3 regions of the Streptomyces showdoensis genome follow, and region 1 is predicted to be linked to each of the others. Evidence: riboswitches for the same ligand, from Rfam matches in the RefSeq annotation. Region 1 holds a riboswitch; each other region holds the start of a gene.
What was found. A riboswitch is a leader RNA that binds a small molecule or an ion and turns the genes downstream of it on or off. The one in region 1 is predicted to bind cyclic di-AMP.

Region 1 (5,295 bases):
CCCCGGGGAGCGCCTGCGCCACCAGGATGCGGCGGTTGGCGGTGAAGCCGCCGTACAGCCCGGCGACCAGCACGCAGACCAGGAAGAAGACCTGGACCCGGAAGCCGGTCGGGTCCCCCGCGATCAGGCCCCAGACGAGGCCGGCCGCCAGGAAGCCGTTGTAGAGGCCCTGGTTCGCGGCGAGCGGGGCGGTGGCCCGGGCCATCGCGGGGTCGAAGCCGGAGAGTTTGCGTCCCGGCCCCTTCTCCCAGAGGAACATCTCCAGAACCATGATGTACGCGTGCAGCGCCGCCACCAGGCCGACCAGCACGTTCGCGACCGCATCCATGGCGCACCCCTTCCTCGAACTTTATGGACAGGTGTCCAGGTTACATGGACACCTGTCCATAAGGGAGCAGGGGGCGCGGCGCTCGGCCGTCAGTAGGCGCCGTTGACGTTGTCGATGGAGCCGTAGCGGGCGGCCGCGTAGTTGCAGGCGGCCGTGATGTTGGCGACCGGGTCGAACAGGTCGAAGGCCGTGCCGGGGACGTGGTAGGCCTGGAAGGTGGGCTCGATCACCTGGAGCAGGCCCTTGGAGGGGGTGCCGGCGAGGGCGTTGGAGTCCCAGTCGTTGACGGCCAGCGGGTTGCCCGAGGACTCGCGCATGACGTTGCGGTGGATGCCCTCGTACGTGCCCGGAATGCCGTTCCTGGCCATGATCGCGAGCGACTCGCGGATCCAGCCGTCCAGGTCGTTCGTGTACGAGACGGCCGAGGCCGCCGAAGACGCCGAGGAGACCGCGGGCGCCTGGGCCGCGGCCTGGACCACGGCCGGCTGGGCGGCCGGGCGGGACGCGACCGCCGGGAGCGCGGACCCGCCGCCCGCACCCGATCCGCTCACGGCGGCCGGACGCTCGCCGGCCTTGCCGGCCTTGGCGCCCTTGGCGCCCTTCGCGTCGATGGAGAGGTGCAGGCCGGGGCGGATGAGACCGGGGTCCGCGCCCACGGCGGCGCGGTTGTCTCGGTAGATCTTCTTCCAGCCGCCGCTCACGTGGTGCTTCTGGGCGATCTTCGACAGCGAGTCTCCGGCGACCACCGCATAGCGCACGACGCCGTTCGCCTTCACGGCCTGCGACGCCGCCGCCTTTTCGATCGCGACCGAATGCGCGGCCTGTACGGCCTGTACGGCGCGCACCGTCGGCGCGGCCTGTACGGCCTGTACGGCGCGCACCGTCGGCGCGGCCTGCGGGGCCTCGGCGGCGGCGCCCGTCGCGCCGGCGAGCGGCAGGGCGAGTGCGGCGCTGCCGGTGATGCCGACGACGGCCAGCCCGCGAGCGAGCGGAGTGTTCCCGGGGCGGCGGTGCTTACCGTTTCCACGCATGGCGATGTCCTCTCCTTCGCCTGCGAGGTGAGCTGTCGGGTTCGGGCAGGAGCTGCCCGGCCGCGCGGTGCGCGACTACACCCCGAGCCGCCCCGGAGACCGGGGCGGCGGCGAACCTGTGGGTCCCCCGCTCCTGCCGTGCGTATGGGTGAGTGCGGTGCCCGGGCGGCGGCAGGATTCGGCGTTCCGTCCGGATGACGGGTGACCGTAGGCGAATCCGAAGAGCCAGAACAAGGGCCTGATTCGCAAAAGCAAGCAGATCTTTTACGCGCCGGAAAGGGATCGAATACGGCGCCGTGATCCATCTCGTCAACTGTTCCGCCGGGGCACGCACATGACGCCGCGACAGCATCCCCGGGATAGGGGGTGCCGTGACTCAGATCACCGGCGAACACTTAATCCGACATGTCCGGATCTGATTTATTTGCGGTTTCCGTCATCGCCGTTTTCGCGCCCTTCATGCGCTGCCCGACCTTCACGACTGGCGGTCCGCTTCCGTGGCGGGATGATGGAGGGGCTGTGGGGTGGAGGAGGGACACGGTCTGGATGAGCGCGGCGGCCTTCCCCGCCGGCCCGGACCCGGCGGCCGGCGATCTCGCCCTGGAGCCGGGCGGGCTCCTCGACGTGCTCGGGGTGGCCGCCGTCATCCTCGACGACCAGGGCCGGATCGTCCTGTGGAGCCCGCAGGCGGAGGTGCTCTTCGGCTACCCCGCGGCCGAGGTCCTCGGGCGGCAGGCCGTGGCACTGCTGGTGGAGGAGCGGCACAGGGAGCAGGTGAACGCGCTGGTCGGCCGCGTGGTGGCGGGCGACGGGCCGGGAGCCGGGGTCTTCCCCGTACGGCACAAGGACGGCCGCACGATCCTGGTGGAGTTCCGCAACACGCGGCTCCAGGACGAGCGGGGGCGGCCCTACGCCCTGGGCCTCGCCTCGGACCGGGCCGCGGTCCGGCGGGTGGAGCGGAACCTGACCCTGTCCTCGCTCCTGGTCGGCCACTCGCCGCTCGGCCTGGCCGTGCTCGACCACGATCTCCGCTTCGTCCTGGTCAACCCGGCGCTGGAGCGGATCGACGGCCTGCCCGCCGCCGACCACCTGGGGCGCACGGTCCGGGAGGCCGTGGCGACGCCGGACGCGGAAGCGCTGGAGACGGCTCTCGGGGAGGTGCTGGAGACGGGCGAGCCCGTCCTCTCCCGGAGCGTACGGGGCGTGGCCGGCCCGGACGGCGAGGAGCGGGTGTGGTCGGTCTCCCTCTACCGGCTGGAGACGCCCGAGCGGCGGATCATGGGGGGTCGCCGCCGCGGTCACGGACATCACCGAGCAGCACAACGCGGCCCGGACGGCCGCCCGGGCCAGACGCCGCCTCGCGGTGATCGCGGCCGCCTCGGAGCGGGTGGGCACCACGCTCGACCTGGACCTCACCGCCCACGAGCTGGCGGACCTGGTGGTCCCGGAGTTCGCCGACATCGCGGCCGTCGACGTCCTGGAGGACATCCTGACGCAGCCGGGTCCCACCCGGACCTCGGGTCCGGCCGTGTTCCGCGCGCTCGCGGTGAAGGCCGCGTACCCCACCCCGGCGCAGGAGGCCGCCGACCCGGTCGGCGAGCCGGCCCGGTACGGCGCCGAGCGCCTGGTCACCCTCTGTGCCCGGACCGGGCGCCCGGTCCTCGTGCGGCAGGTCACCGACGGCGACCTGCCCCGGATCGCCAGCGGGGAGGCCACCGCCGCGCTGCTGCGGCGGGCGGGCATCCACTCGTACCTCGCCGTGCCCCTGCGGGCCCGCGGGGTCGTCCTGGGGGTGCTGGACCTGAAGCGGGCCCGCAACCCGGTGCCGTTCGACGAGGACGACGTCCTGCTGGCCGGGGAGCTGGCCGCCCGCGCGGCGGTCGCCATCGACAACGCCCGCTGGTACCGCCACCAGAGCCAGGCCGCCCTCGCCCTCCAGCGCCATCTGCTGCCGCACGGACCGCCACGGCTCAACGGCCTCGACGTCGCCTACCGCTATCAGCCCGCGTCCGAGTCGGTCGAGGTCGGCGGCGACTGGTTCGACGCGATCCCGCTCCCCGACGGGAAGACCGCGCTGGTCGTGGGTGACGTCATGGGCAGCGGCATCAACGCGGCCGCGACCATGGGGCAGTTCCGCACCGCCGCCCGCACCCTCGCCGCGCTCGGACTCGCGCCCTCCGTGGTCCTGGAACACCTGGACCGCACCGCCGCCGACCTGGACGACGCGATGGCCACCTGTGTGTGCGCCGTGTACGACCCGTACAGCGGCAGCTGCCGCGTCGCGAACGCCGGCCACCCGCCGCCCGTGCACGTCGCCGCCGGCCGGACGCCCCGGCTGCTCGAACTCTCCGAGGGCGCGCCGCTGGGCGTCGGCGGCGTGCCCTTCGAGACGCAGGAGATCCCGTTCGGGGCGGGCGACGACCTGGTCCTGTACACCGACGGCCTGGTCGAGACCCGGGACCAGGACATCGACGTACGGCTCGCCGCCCTCACCGACCTGCTGGACCGTCCCCCGCAGCCCCTGGAGCAGACCTGCGACCTGCTGCTCGGCGCGCTGCGGGGGGCCGACGACCACGACGACGTCGCGCTGCTGATCGCCCGGGCCCGGGCGACGCGCGGGGAGGGGGCACCGTGAGCGACGCGCTCCTGCCCGACGACGGCCTGCCGCCCTTCACCGAGGACGGTGCCGCCGCGCTGATCGACAGCCGGGGCCGGATCGACGGCTGGACCCCGGAGGCCGGGGCCCTGCTCGGCCGGTCCGCCGCCGCGGTGGTCGGCACGTCGGCGCGCTCGCTGCTCGCGGAACCCGCGGCCTGGCCCGGGCTCGTCGCGGCGTACGCGCGGGGCGCCCGGCGCGGGGACGCGGTGCTGCGCACCGGCCAGGGCGCGGAACTGCCCGTGGTCTTCCAGGCGTTCGACCTCGCGGGCGACCGCGAGCCCGCGGGGTGCCTGGTGCTGGCCACCCCGGCGGCGCGGGCCGTCCGGCGGCACCAGGACCGGGCGTTCGTCCGGGAGCTGTTCCTGCAGGACCGGGTGGGGCTCGCCGTGTTCGACGCGGGGCTGCGGCTGCTGCGGACCAACACCCACCTCCTGCCGTACACCGGCGTGCCGGCCGACCTGCGGGGGCGGCGTCTCGGCGACTTCCTGTGGCCCGGGGACGCGGACGCGATCGAGGAGAAGCTGCGTCAGGTCCTGCGCACGGGCACCCCGCTGATGGGGGTGGAGGAGGTCCTGCGGACGCTCGACGATCCGCGCGGCGGGGTGATCATCTCGATCTCGGCGTTCCGTCTGCAGTCGCCCGACGGGCAGGTGCTGGGGCTGACCGCGCTGTTCACCGACGTGACCGAGCTGCGCCGCTCGACCGAGCGCCTCGCGCTGCTGCACCGTGCCACCGCCTCGGTCGGCCGTTCCCTGTCGGTCACCGACACGGGCCGGGAGCTCGCCGCCGCGCTGGTGCCGGGCCTGGGCGACCTGGCCGTGGTCGAGCTCGCCGACGGAGTGGTGTACGGCGAGGAGCCGGTGCCCGACCGGGAGGGCCGGCTGCTGCTGCGCCGCACGGCCGTGGCGGGACGGCTCGCCGACGCCTCCGGGGACGACGGGGAGGTCCCCGGGGACGACGGGGAGAGCGGGACCGAGGGGCCCGACGGACCGGAAGCGCGCGGTGGCGGTGGCGAGGGCGGCATCGGCGCCCGGAGCGACGGCGGCATCGGCGCCCGGAGCGACGGCGGCGGTCCGAGGACCCCCGCGGGGGCCGGGAATCCCGCGGACCCGGGGGCCGTCCTCGCCGTCGTCCCCGCCGACGGCGGCGCGGGCACCGGTCCTGCGGTCGACGCCCCGGCCGTCGGCGGCTACCCGTTGACCATGACGGCCCCGCTCCGGGCGCGCGGGATGGTGCTCGGCCGGGTGTCCGTCGGCCGGCACGCCGACCGGGGCCCG
Region 2 (5,295 bases), on a different contig from region 1:
GGCACATCTTGGCCGCCACTTCGACGGCGACCGAGCCGGAGTCGCTGAGGAAGACGTGCCGCAGCGGCTCCGGCGTGATCTCCACCAGGCGGGCGGCGAGCCGGACGGCCGGCTCGTGGGTGAGCCCGCCGAACATCACGTGGCTCATCCGGTCGAGCTGGCCGCGCACCGCCTCGTTCAGGACGGGGTGGTTGTAGCCGTGGATCGCCGACCACCAGGAGGACATGCCGTCGATCAACTCGGCCCGGCCCTCGGACGGTTCGGCGAGCCGGAGCCGCACCCCGGACGCGGAGTCGACGACCAGCGGCTCCGCGCGGCCCGGCATCGGGCCGTACGGGTGCCAGACGTGCGCCCGGTCCAGGGCCAGCAGTTCGTCGTTACGCATTCGGCGCGAGGTCCGTACCGGCGCCGCGGCGGCGCACCGCCACCAGGTCCGTCCTGGCCTCGGAAGCCGAGGGAGCCGCGGGAGCCGCAGGGGCCGAGGCCGCCGCGGGCTCCGCGGGCTGCTCGGACACCGCGCCGCCGCACGGACCGCAGCCGCCGCCCGCCTCCGCGTGGGAGCCGCAGCCCCCGCCACCGGCCGACGCGTGGGAGCCGCAGCCCCCGCCACCGGCCGCCGCGAGCGCGTCCGCACGGTGCGCCGGGAGCGTCGTCGTGCCCGCGCCCTCCACCTCGAAACCGGCGTCCGCGATCATGTCGAGGTCGGCCTGGCCGGCCTGGCCCTCGCTGGTCAGGTAGTCGCCGAGGAAGATCGAGTTGGCGATGTTCAGGGCCAGCGGCTGCATCGTCCGCAGGTGGACCTCGCGGCCGCCCGCGATCCGCACCTCGACGTCCGGGCAGACGAACCGGACCATCGCGAGGATCCGCAGGCAGCGCTGCGGGGTGAGGTTCCACTCCTTGGCGAGCGGGGTGCCCTCGAAGGGGATGAGGAAGTTGACCGGGACCGAGTCCGAGTCGAGCTCGCGCAGCGCGAAGACCACGTCGACCAGGTCCTCGTCGGTCTCGCCCATGCCCGCGATCAGGCCCGAGCACGCGGACAGGCCCGCCGCGTGCGCCTTCTGCACGGTGTCCACCCGGTCCGCGTAGGTGTGGGTGGAGGTGATCTCCCCGTACGTCGCCTCGGACGTGTTCAGGTTGTGGTTGTACGCGTCGGCGCCGGCCTCCCGCAGCCGCTCCGCCTGGCCGTCCGAGAGCAGACCGAGGCAGGCGCAGACCTCCACGCCCTCGTTCTCCTCCTTGATGGCCTCGATGGTCCGCCCGACCCGCTCGACGTCACGGTCCGTCGGTCCGCGGCCGCTCGCCACCAGGCAGACCCGCTTCGCGCCGCCGGCGACCCCGGCGGCCGCCGCCGCGGAGGCCTCGTCGGGCTTCAGCCACGTGTACTTGAGGATCCCCGCCGTGGAGCCGAGGCGCTGCGAACAGTACGAGCAGTCCTCGGGGCACAGGCCGGACTTCAGGTTCACCAGATAGTTGAGCTTCACCCGCCGCCCGAACCACTGACGGCGCACCTTGCCGGCAGCGGCCACCACATCGAGCAGGTCGTCGTCGGAGGTCGCCAGTACGGCGAGCGCTTCTTCACGGGTCGGCGACTCGCGCCGCAGCCCCTTGTCCACCAGCGTGTTCAGCAGGTCCATAAGCGCTGATCCTGGCGTACCGCACGCCCCTCGGCCAAGGAGGAACTGAACAAACGACCCCGTTTGAGGTGTGTGTATGGCCACACCCTGACCTCGGCCCGGGACGGTTAGGGTCTGTGCGCTGCCTACAAAAGGATCCGCCATGCCGCCGTACGCCGAGGACCCGCAGGACCCGAGCGCGGGGCGGGACCCGCGCGAGGCCGCTTTCGACTGGACCGACACCGCGGCACGGCAGCGCGAGCGGGCGGGCCTGGTGCGCACCCTGCGCCCCCGGGCGGCCGAGTCCGACCTGCTCGACCTCGCGGGCAACGACTACCTGGGCCTGACCCGACGCCCGGAGATCACCGAGGCGGCGGCCGGGGCGGCCCGCCGCTGGGGCGCGGGCGCCACGGGCTCGCGGCTGGTCACCGGCTCCACCCGGCTGCACGCCCGGCTGGAACGCGAACTCGCCGAGTTCGGCGGCTTCGAGGCGGCACTCGTCTTCTCCTCCGGTTACACCGCCAACCTCGCCGCGCTCACCGCGCTCTCCGTGCCGGACGGCCTGATCGTCTCCGACGCGGGCAACCACGCCTCCCTCGTGGACGGCTGCCGACTGGCGCGCGCCGAGACGGCCGTGGTCCCGCACACCGACCCGGAGGCCGTCGCCAAGACCCTCGCCGCCCACCCGGGCCGCCGGGCGCTGGCCGTCAGCGACTCCGTCTTCTCCGTGGACGGCGACCGGGCCCCGCTCGCCGAACTCGCCGCGGTCTGCCGGGCGCACGGCGCGGGCCTGGTCGTCGACGACGCCCACGGCTTCGGCGTGCTGGGCGAGGGCGGGCGCGGCGCGCTCCACGAGGCGGGACTCGCCGGCGCCCCGGACGTCGTCGCCACCCTCACCCTCTCCAAGTCGCTGGGCAGCCAGGGCGGCGCGGTCCTCGGACCGGCCCGGGTGATCGAGCACCTGGTCAACGCGGCCCGCACCTTCATCTTCGACACCGGACTCGCCCCGGCCGCCGTGGGCGGCGCGCTGGCGAGCCTGCGTCTGATCGCGGCCGAACCGGGCCTGGCGGCCCGGGCCCGTGCCGTGGCGGCCCGCCTGCACCGGCTGCTCACCGAGGCCGGGCTGACCGCCGCCCGCCCCGACGCGGCCGTGGTCTCGGTCCGCGCCCCGGGCCCGCAGGAGGCGCTGCGCTGGGCGGCGGACTGCCGTGAACGGGGTCTGGGCGTCGGCTGCTTCCGGCCGCCGTCGGTCCCGGACGGCATCTCCCGCCTCCGGCTGACCGCCCGGGCGGACCTCACGGACGCGCAGATCGAGCGGGCCGTGGAGACCATCGTCCGGACGGCTCCGGACGGGGCGGCGGAGAGGGAGCCCGACGCGGGCTGACCGCGGGTCACGCGCGGTTGTCCGGTCGCCCGTCGCACCGTTCACTGCTTCGGGCGACAGATATCCGCATATCTTGGTGGATCGCCACCCAGGGCGGCACGATCGGTGGCAGTCTGGCGCGCAGCGCAAACCGGGGCTCGGCCCGGTGGGAAAGGGACGGCGTCGCCATGGCAGATCACCAGGAAGCAACCGTCACGCTGCCGAGCGATCCGGCCTCGGTAGCGGCCGCCCGGCGGTACGTCGCCGAGGTCCTCGGGTCCTGGGGGCTCGACGACATCGACGAGGGCGACGACATCGCGGACACGGTGCGGCTGATCGTCTCCGAACTGGCGACCAACGCCGTCCAGCACACCTTCGGCCAGTCGCCGACCTTCACGGTCGACGTGCGCCTGGAGCGCGACGAGCAGTTGCGCATCGGGGTGACTGACAGCCACCCGCGCTGGCCGCGGCGGCTGCCCGCCGCCGTGCAGCAGGACAACGGGCGCGGCATGGTGATCATCCGCTATCTGGCCGCCGAGGCGGGCGGGCGGCTCTCCGTGACGCCCACGGAGGAGGGCGGCAAGACGGTCTGGATCCGACTGCCCTGGCCGGCGGCGCACGCCGCCTAGGCTTCTCGGCCCAGCGGCGGTCCGTGCGGTCGCGGGGGTCGCGCCCGGGCGGGAGGAGGGGCCGGCGGCGCCACCGGACGCTCCTCCCGCACCGTCGTGCATCACGTCGGTACTTCACACTTCGTACATCGGCGCATCAGCGCATCGGCTGATCAGGCCGACGAGCCCGTGCGGCGGGGTCCGCTCGTCAGCGGACGCGGCCGTAGGAGATCTTCGAGCTCCAGATCTTGTCGAGCTTCACCCATGAGCCGGTCTTCGGCGAGTGCCAGATCTTGTTGTTACCCGCGTAGATTCCGACGTGGTACACCCTTCCGCCGGAATGGAAGAAGACCAGGTCCCCCTTCTGTCGGCCGGCCGCCGAGATGTGCCGGGTCTTGTTGTACTGCTGCTGCGCGGTGCGGGGCAGCGTCTTGCCCGCCTTCTTGTACGAGTAGAGCGTGAGTCCCGAGCAGTCGAACCGGCTCGGTCCCGTGGCTCCGTACCTGTAGGGCGATCCCTTCTTCGAGGCGGCGACGTTCAAGGCCGTGTTGGCGTAGGACGTCGCGGCCTGGGCCTCCGGCGCCGCTCCTGGGGCGAGCAGCGTGCCGCCGACGGCGGCGAGGGTGAGAGCCGAGACGGCTCCGGCCCGGGACAGCAGGGACGGGACATGAATCTGCGCAGTCATGCGCAACCCTTCGTCAGCCGCCTGTGAAGGATGACCTGTCGGGTTCGGGCAGGCGAAGATGCCCGGCCGCGGCTGCGGCTTCACCCCGAGGAACGTCCCGTACTGCTCGCGAACGTCCCGTACTGCTCGGGTCCTCCACTCCTGCCGATCCACTCCTGTCGACCAGACGTCCGGGACGGCGGCAGGACTCGGCGTCCGCCCGGACCGCCCCGCCGTGGGTGGCGGGGGCTTGTCGTCGACGAGGATCTTGACCCACGGACAGGGCGAAATCCGAGCTGAAACGGCGATATGTGAGGCTCCTCACGACTGATCCATACGGGTGGACAGTCTCGTTTCTCGATCTTCGGAGGTTTGGCCGATGAGCCCCGCACCTGCGACGGAACGCCCGATTCCGCCAGATGCGTACTCCTGTTGCGCAACTCGTCCGGGTTCTATGTCGATACGTCGACTACGCCGAACGAGGGAGTGATTCTGCGCTTTCCGTGCCCCGGGTGGACCTCGACACGACACGCCGGAGTGTCAACTCGCGGGCTCTTCGGGGACGGTGACCCGGCCGGCCCGTCGCTCTCCGTCCAACACCCGTAACGCGCGCGCCAATGTGTCGGCGTGGACCTCGCTCTCGCCCCGCATATGCATGAGCGTCAGGGCGTCGCGCAGCGCCGTCGCCCGCCCCACCAGCGCTTGAGCGGCGCGCAGGGCCCCATAGGTATGCGTGGATCTGGATGGATTGATCCGCCCCAGGAGGTCCACGACTTCGAGGTACGTGTCGACGAACTCGCCCTCGGCGCGGGTCAGTGCGGGGAGCGGCGGCAGCTCCGGGACCATCGCGGGATCACCCCTCCCCGGCGCCGGTCGAGTGGGCGCGGGTCTGAACCACGTGGTCCACCAGGCCGTACGCCAGCGCGGCCGGCGCGTCCAGGACGGTGGTCCGGTCCAGATCGGCGCCGGTCCGCTCGCGGCTCTGTCCGGTGTGCTCGGCGAGCAGGCCGACGACCAGCTCGCGCTGGCGCAGCAATTCCCGGGCGT
Region 3 (5,295 bases), on a different contig from region 1:
CTCGCCTCGGCGCGGGTGATCGCGGAGACGGCGCAGAAGGCCGTGCTGCCGACGCCGGCCGAACGGATCGGCGGGCTGCAGATCGCGGCGCGGTACGAGGCGGCGCAGGCCGACGCGTTCATCGGCGGCGACCTGTTCGCCGTCCAGGACACCCCGTACGGGGTACGGCTGGTCGTCGGCGACGTGCGGGGCAAGGGGCTCGACGCGGTGGAGGCCGTGGCGGTGGTCATCGGCGCCTTCCGCGAGGCGGCCGAGCAGGAGCCGACGCTGGAGGGCGTGGCGGAGCGCCTGGAGCGGGCGCTGGACCGCGAGGGCACGCGGCGGGCCGGGCTCGACGCCTTCGAGGGGTTCACTACGGCGGTCCTCGCGGAGATCCGGCGCGACGACGACGGCGACGGCGGCGAGGGCGACGGCGGCGAGGGCGGCTCCAGTGGCGAAGGCGGTGCCGGTGGGGTCGTGCGGGTCGTGAACCGGGGGCATCCCGAGCCGCTGCTGCTGTACGGGGACGGGGGGCTCGGCCGGCTGCAGCCGAGCGAGGCGGCGCTGCCGCTGGGGATGGGGGAGCTGGCCGTGTGGCCCGACCGGGCGGACGAGACGCCGTATCCGGCGGGCGCGACGCTGCTGTTCTACACGGACGGCCTCTCGGAGGCCCGGGACGCGCGGGGGGGTCTTCTACGATCCGGCCGAGCGGCTCGCGGGGCGGCTCTTCCCCGGTCCCGAGGAGCTGCTGGACGCGTTGGTCGCGGACGTGCGCCGGCACACGGGCGGGGGCTCGACGGACGACATGGCGCTGCTGGCGGTGAGCCGTCCGGCGGCGGGGCAGCCGGAGCGGCGGCGGACGATGCCGGTGGTGCCGCCGGGGGGGCGCCGCCGGGGGACGGTGACGGGACGTAGTCGGGGGGTGTCACTCCGATAACAATTGATACACCGTCAGATCGGGGGTGTGGCGCAGATCCCGTCTGACCGGGGGTCAACTCGGGCCATTCCCTCTCAATTGCGCTAACGATCAAGGGGGACGGCTTGGAATCGGGAGCCCGTGTCTATTAACGTTCGATAACGCAGCGCGGTCGTCCCAGCCGTCGCAAGAGACGGCACCGTGCGCGCGCGCCGAATTCCGCAAGGGAACCGGGGAACCACCACTTGGGGTGAATCGGGCCACGTCGCACCCGTGCGGCACACCCGTAGGAGACCTTCCTGCTCCGAACCCGTCAGCTAACCCGGTAGGCGAGAAGGAAGGAAAGGAGAGCGCCTCCGTGGCGTCCGACACCCCTGCTCCCGAAGCCCCCTTCGACTCTTTCGGTGCCTACGGCCCCGCGGGCACGGGCGGGGAGGAATGGAACCCCACCGAGGACTCGCTGCGGGCCCAGAGCCGCTCCGGCGGCCGGCACCGGGTCGTCAAGCAGCGCTCCAACTTCGCCCGCTCCTCCACCGTCCTCGGGGTCGGCGTCATCGCCGCCGTCGGTGCCGGCGGCCTGGCCACCGCCCAGGAGAAGCCCCCGGTCGCGATAGCCCTGCCGGACCTCGACCTGCCCGACGCCTCCGCGCTGCCCGGCATCGGCGACCTGATCGGCGGCTCCGAGAAGAGCTCTGGCGAGAGCACCGGGGTCACGAACAACCCGCAGCCGCTCACCGCCCTCACCTACACCACGCCCGCCGACGCGAGCTCCGCCGACGCCCCCGCCGGGACGAAGCAGCAGGCCGACGCCGGCGAGGCGCTGCGCGCCCGCATCCTCCAGCAGGCCGAGCAGCAGCAGGCCGCCGCGGACGCCGCGGAGAAGGAGGCGGCGCAGAAGGCCGCCGCCGAGAAGGCGGCGGCGGAAGCCGCGGCCAAGGCCGAGGCGGCGGAGAAGGCGGCGGCCGAGGCGAAGAAGAAGGCCGAGGCGGAGGCCGCCGCGAAGGCCGAGGCCGAGCGCCTGGCCAAGCTGGCCGCCAGCTACGCGCTGCCCACCTCCTCGTACACGATCACCTCCACCTACGGCCAGGCCGGCTCGATGTGGTCCTCCGGCTACCACACGGGCCTGGACTTCGCCGCGCCCACCGGCACCCCGGTCAAGGCCGTGCACAGCGGCACCGTGAAGTCGGCCGGCTGGTCCGGCTCGTACGGCTACCGGATCGTCCTGGAGCTCGAGGACGGCACCGAGATCTGGTACTGCCACCTGTCCTCGATGACGGTCGGCGCGGGCCAGTCCGTCGGTACCGGCGAGACCATCGGCCGGGTCGGCGCCACCGGCAACGTCACCGGTCCCCACCTCCACCTGGAGGTCCACACCCCGTCCGGCGACGGCGTCGACCCGGCGGGCTGGCTGCGGTCGAAGGGGCTCGGCGTCTGACGGCCGGCCGTCCCGCGGGGGAAGCGGAATAGGCCCGGCCGCGCGGGGGGTTGACCACTCCATGACCTCTCTCCGCAAGCTGGGCTCTTCCGACCTGCACGTCTTCCCGCTCGCCCTCGGCGGCAACGTCTTCGGCTGGAGCGCCGACGAGGCGCAGTCCTTCGCCGTGCTCGACGCCTACACCGCCGCGGGCGGCAACTTCGTCGACACCGCCGACACCTACTCCTCGTGGGTGGAGGGCAACGAGGGCGGCGAGTCCGAGACCGTCATCGGGCGCTGGCTCGCCTCCCGCGGCAACCGCTCCGACGTCCTCGTCGCGACCAAGGTCGGCGCCCACCCCCGCTTCAAGGGGCTGAGCGCGACCACCATCAAGGCCGCCGCCGAGGAGTCGCTGCGCCGCCTCGGCACCGATTACATCGACCTCTACTACACGCACTTCGACGACGAGTCCGTGCCCGTCGAGGAGATCGTCACCGCGCTCGACCAGCTGGTGAAGGACGGCAAGGTCCGGGCCGTCGCCGCCTCCAACATCTCCCCGGAGCGGCTGCGCGCCTCGCTCGACTTCGCCGAGGCCGAGGGGCTCGCCCGCTACGTGGCCCTGCAGCCGCACTACAACCTGGTCTCCCGCGAGACCTACGAGGGCCCCCTCCTGGAGACCGCGGAGCAGGCCGGTCTCGCCGCGGTGCCGTACTTCGCGCTCGCCTCCGGCTTCCTCACCGGCAAGTACCGCCCGGGCACCACCGTCGCCAGCGTCCGCGCCGGCAGCGCGGCCGGACACCTGGAGACCGAGCGGGGGCAGAAGGTGCTCGCCGCGCTCGACGCGATCGCCGAGGCCCACGACGCCGAGGCCGCCACCGTGGCCCTCGCCTGGCTGGCCTCCCGCCCGACCGTCGTCGCCCCGATCGCCTCGGCCCGCACGGTCGAGCAGCTCCCGGCCCTCGTCGCGCTCGCCGACCTGGAGCTGACCGCGGCGGAACTGGCCGCGCTGGACGAGGCCTCTGCCGTCTGACCGGCTCCTGGAGGACCCCTCAGCTGCGGTACGGGTTGTAGCCGCCGTAGTCCAGGTACTGCGGCGGCGCCCAGACCCGGCCGGTGGCCCGGGCCGCGTAGGTCAGCGCGGGGGAGGCGACCTGGCGGCGCTGCCACAGGTGGTGCAGCAGCTCCTGCTCGCGGGCCGCGAAGTCCGGGGCCGCCTGGCCGAGTCCGGCCCGGTGGCGCAGGAAGGCCAGGGTGGTCGCGAAGGTCTCGTACTCGCCGACGGCCTGCGCCCCCGGCTTCCCGTACGTCCGGGCGGCGAAGCCGCGGGCCAGCGCCCGGGCCCGCATCGAGGAGAGCGCGAGCGGTTCGTCGCGCGCGAGCCATCCGGCCGACGCGTAGGCCGGGAGCTCGCCGGATATCGTGCGCAGCTCCTTCTGCCGGCTCCATATCGCGAGCCAGGTGAGCAGGGCGAAGACCGGGACCATGAACATCCCGTACACCGCGAGGAACGCCAGCGGGTGGAAGCTCGCCGAGCCGTTCCACAGGGCGTGCATGCCCATGGCGAGCAGCAGGCCGGCGAGCGGGAGCAGGACCAGCCGGGTGCGGCGGAGCCGGGCGGTGGCCGGCAGCAGGGCGGCGAAGCCGAAGCCGAGTCCGGTGAGCGAGGTGAACAGCGGGTGGGCGAACGGCGACATGATGATCCGGACCAGGAAGGTCCCGACGGTCATGGAGCCGATCCCGGTGGCGCCGATCTCCTGGTCCTCGCCGAAGGCGTTGCCCAGATAGAGGATGTTCTCGGTGAACGCGAAGCCGGTGGCGGTGAACCCGGCGTAGACCAGGCCGTCGACCGGGCCCGTGAAGTCCCGGCGGCGGAAGAGGAAGAGCAGCAGCACGGCGGCGCCCTTGGCGGTCTCCTCCACGACCGGCGCGACCGCGGTCGCGCCGAGGGTGTCGGCCGAACCCTGGTCCGCGGTGACGCTGCTGATCCACTCCACGGCGAAGGAGTTGGCCAGGATCGCCACCAGCGTGGAGGCGAACGCGCCCCAGGCGAGGGCGAACAGCAGGTTCTTCCACGGGGCCGGCTCGACCCGGTCGAGCCAGCGGAACGCGGCCATGAGCAGCGGCACGGGCAGAACGGCGAGGCCGAGCCCGACGAGGAAGCCCGCGGTGCCGGTCTCCTCCCGCACCAGCGCCAGGATCGCCAGGGCGCACAGCGCGAGCAGGGCGATCAGGGTGACGGCCCGCAGCAGCTTGCTGCGCCAGAAGGCGCGGCGCGGCTTGTACCGCCACTTGGCCCGCTCCGGGACCGCGGTGAAGTCCGGCTGGTCGGTCTCCAGCGCGGGCACGGGGGCGGGCGCGGGGACGAACGCCGTGGCGGGGGCGGGCTCGGCGGCGGGCTCGGTGGCAGATCCGGTGATCGGGTTCGACGACACGGAACGACCCTAACGAGCGTCACCGACAGCGGCGAGGGAGTTCCCCCAGCCTGTGGAAAACCCGCCCCCGCCGGGGTCAGCGCCGGCGGAACAGCAGGTCGTGGACGACGTGCCCCTTGTCGAGGCCCTGCCCCTCGAACCGGGTCAGCGGCCGGTGGCCGGGCCGGGGCGCGTAGCCGCCGTCGGCCTGGGTGTTCTCGAAGTCGGGGTGCGCGCTGAGCACCTCCAGCATCTGCTCCGCGTACGGCTCCCAGTCCGTGGCGCAGTGCAGCACGCCGCCGGGCTTGAGGCGGGGCGCGAGCAGGGTGAGGAACTCGGGCTGGATGAGGCGCCGCTTGTGGTGCCGCTTCTTGGGCCAGGGGTCCGGGAAGTAGACCCGGCAGCCGTCGAGGGACTCGGGCGCCAGCATCTCGCGCAGCAGGATGATCGCGTCGCCGTTGGCCACCCGGACGTTCTCCAGGCCGTTGCGGTCGGCGAGGCCGAGCAGGTTGCCCTGGCCGGGGGTGTGGACGTCGACCGCGAGGATGCCGGTGCCGGGGTCGGCGGCGGCCATC

Region 2: another riboswitch for cyclic di-AMP. It lies ahead of ABD981_RS33775 (C40 family peptidase); the one in region 1 lies ahead of ABD981_RS02375 (LysM peptidoglycan-binding domain-containing protein).
Region 3: another riboswitch for cyclic di-AMP. It lies ahead of ABD981_RS19120 (M23 family metallopeptidase); the one in region 1 lies ahead of ABD981_RS02375 (LysM peptidoglycan-binding domain-containing protein).

The regions. Positions count from the first base shown of each region.
Region 1 is NZ_BAAAXG010000004.1:76,608-81,902, reverse strand. It holds gene ABD981_RS02380 (DUF1304 domain-containing protein) at 1-328, opposite strand, end outside; gene ABD981_RS02375 (LysM peptidoglycan-binding domain-containing protein) at 418-1,359, opposite strand; cyclic di-AMP (ydaO/yuaA leader) riboswitch at 1,364-1,520, opposite strand; partial or broken gene ABD981_RS02370 (SpoIIE family protein phosphatase) at 1,906-3,994, shown strand; gene ABD981_RS02365 (SpoIIE family protein phosphatase) at 3,991-5,295, shown strand, end outside.
Region 2 is NZ_BAAAXG010000027.1:197,683-202,977, forward strand. It holds gene ABD981_RS33755 (adenosylmethionine--8-amino-7-oxononanoate transaminase) at 1-385, opposite strand, end outside; gene bioB (biotin synthase BioB) at 378-1,634, opposite strand; gene ABD981_RS33765 (8-amino-7-oxononanoate synthase) at 1,777-2,997, shown strand; gene ABD981_RS33770 (ATP-binding protein) at 3,165-3,605, shown strand; gene ABD981_RS33775 (C40 family peptidase) at 3,793-4,269, opposite strand; cyclic di-AMP (ydaO/yuaA leader) riboswitch at 4,273-4,448, opposite strand; gene ABD981_RS33780 (hypothetical protein) at 4,789-5,094, opposite strand; gene ABD981_RS33785 (ATP-dependent Clp protease proteolytic subunit) at 5,102-5,295, opposite strand, start outside.
Region 3 is NZ_BAAAXG010000026.1:1,396,544-1,401,838, reverse strand. It holds partial or broken gene ABD981_RS19125 (PP2C family protein-serine/threonine phosphatase) at 1-916, shown strand, start outside; cyclic di-AMP (ydaO/yuaA leader) riboswitch at 1,096-1,242, shown strand; gene ABD981_RS19120 (M23 family metallopeptidase) at 1,254-2,330, shown strand; gene ABD981_RS19115 (aldo/keto reductase) at 2,392-3,339, shown strand; gene ABD981_RS19110 (PrsW family intramembrane metalloprotease) at 3,359-4,654, opposite strand; gene trmB (tRNA (guanosine(46)-N7)-methyltransferase TrmB) at 4,818-5,295, opposite strand, start outside.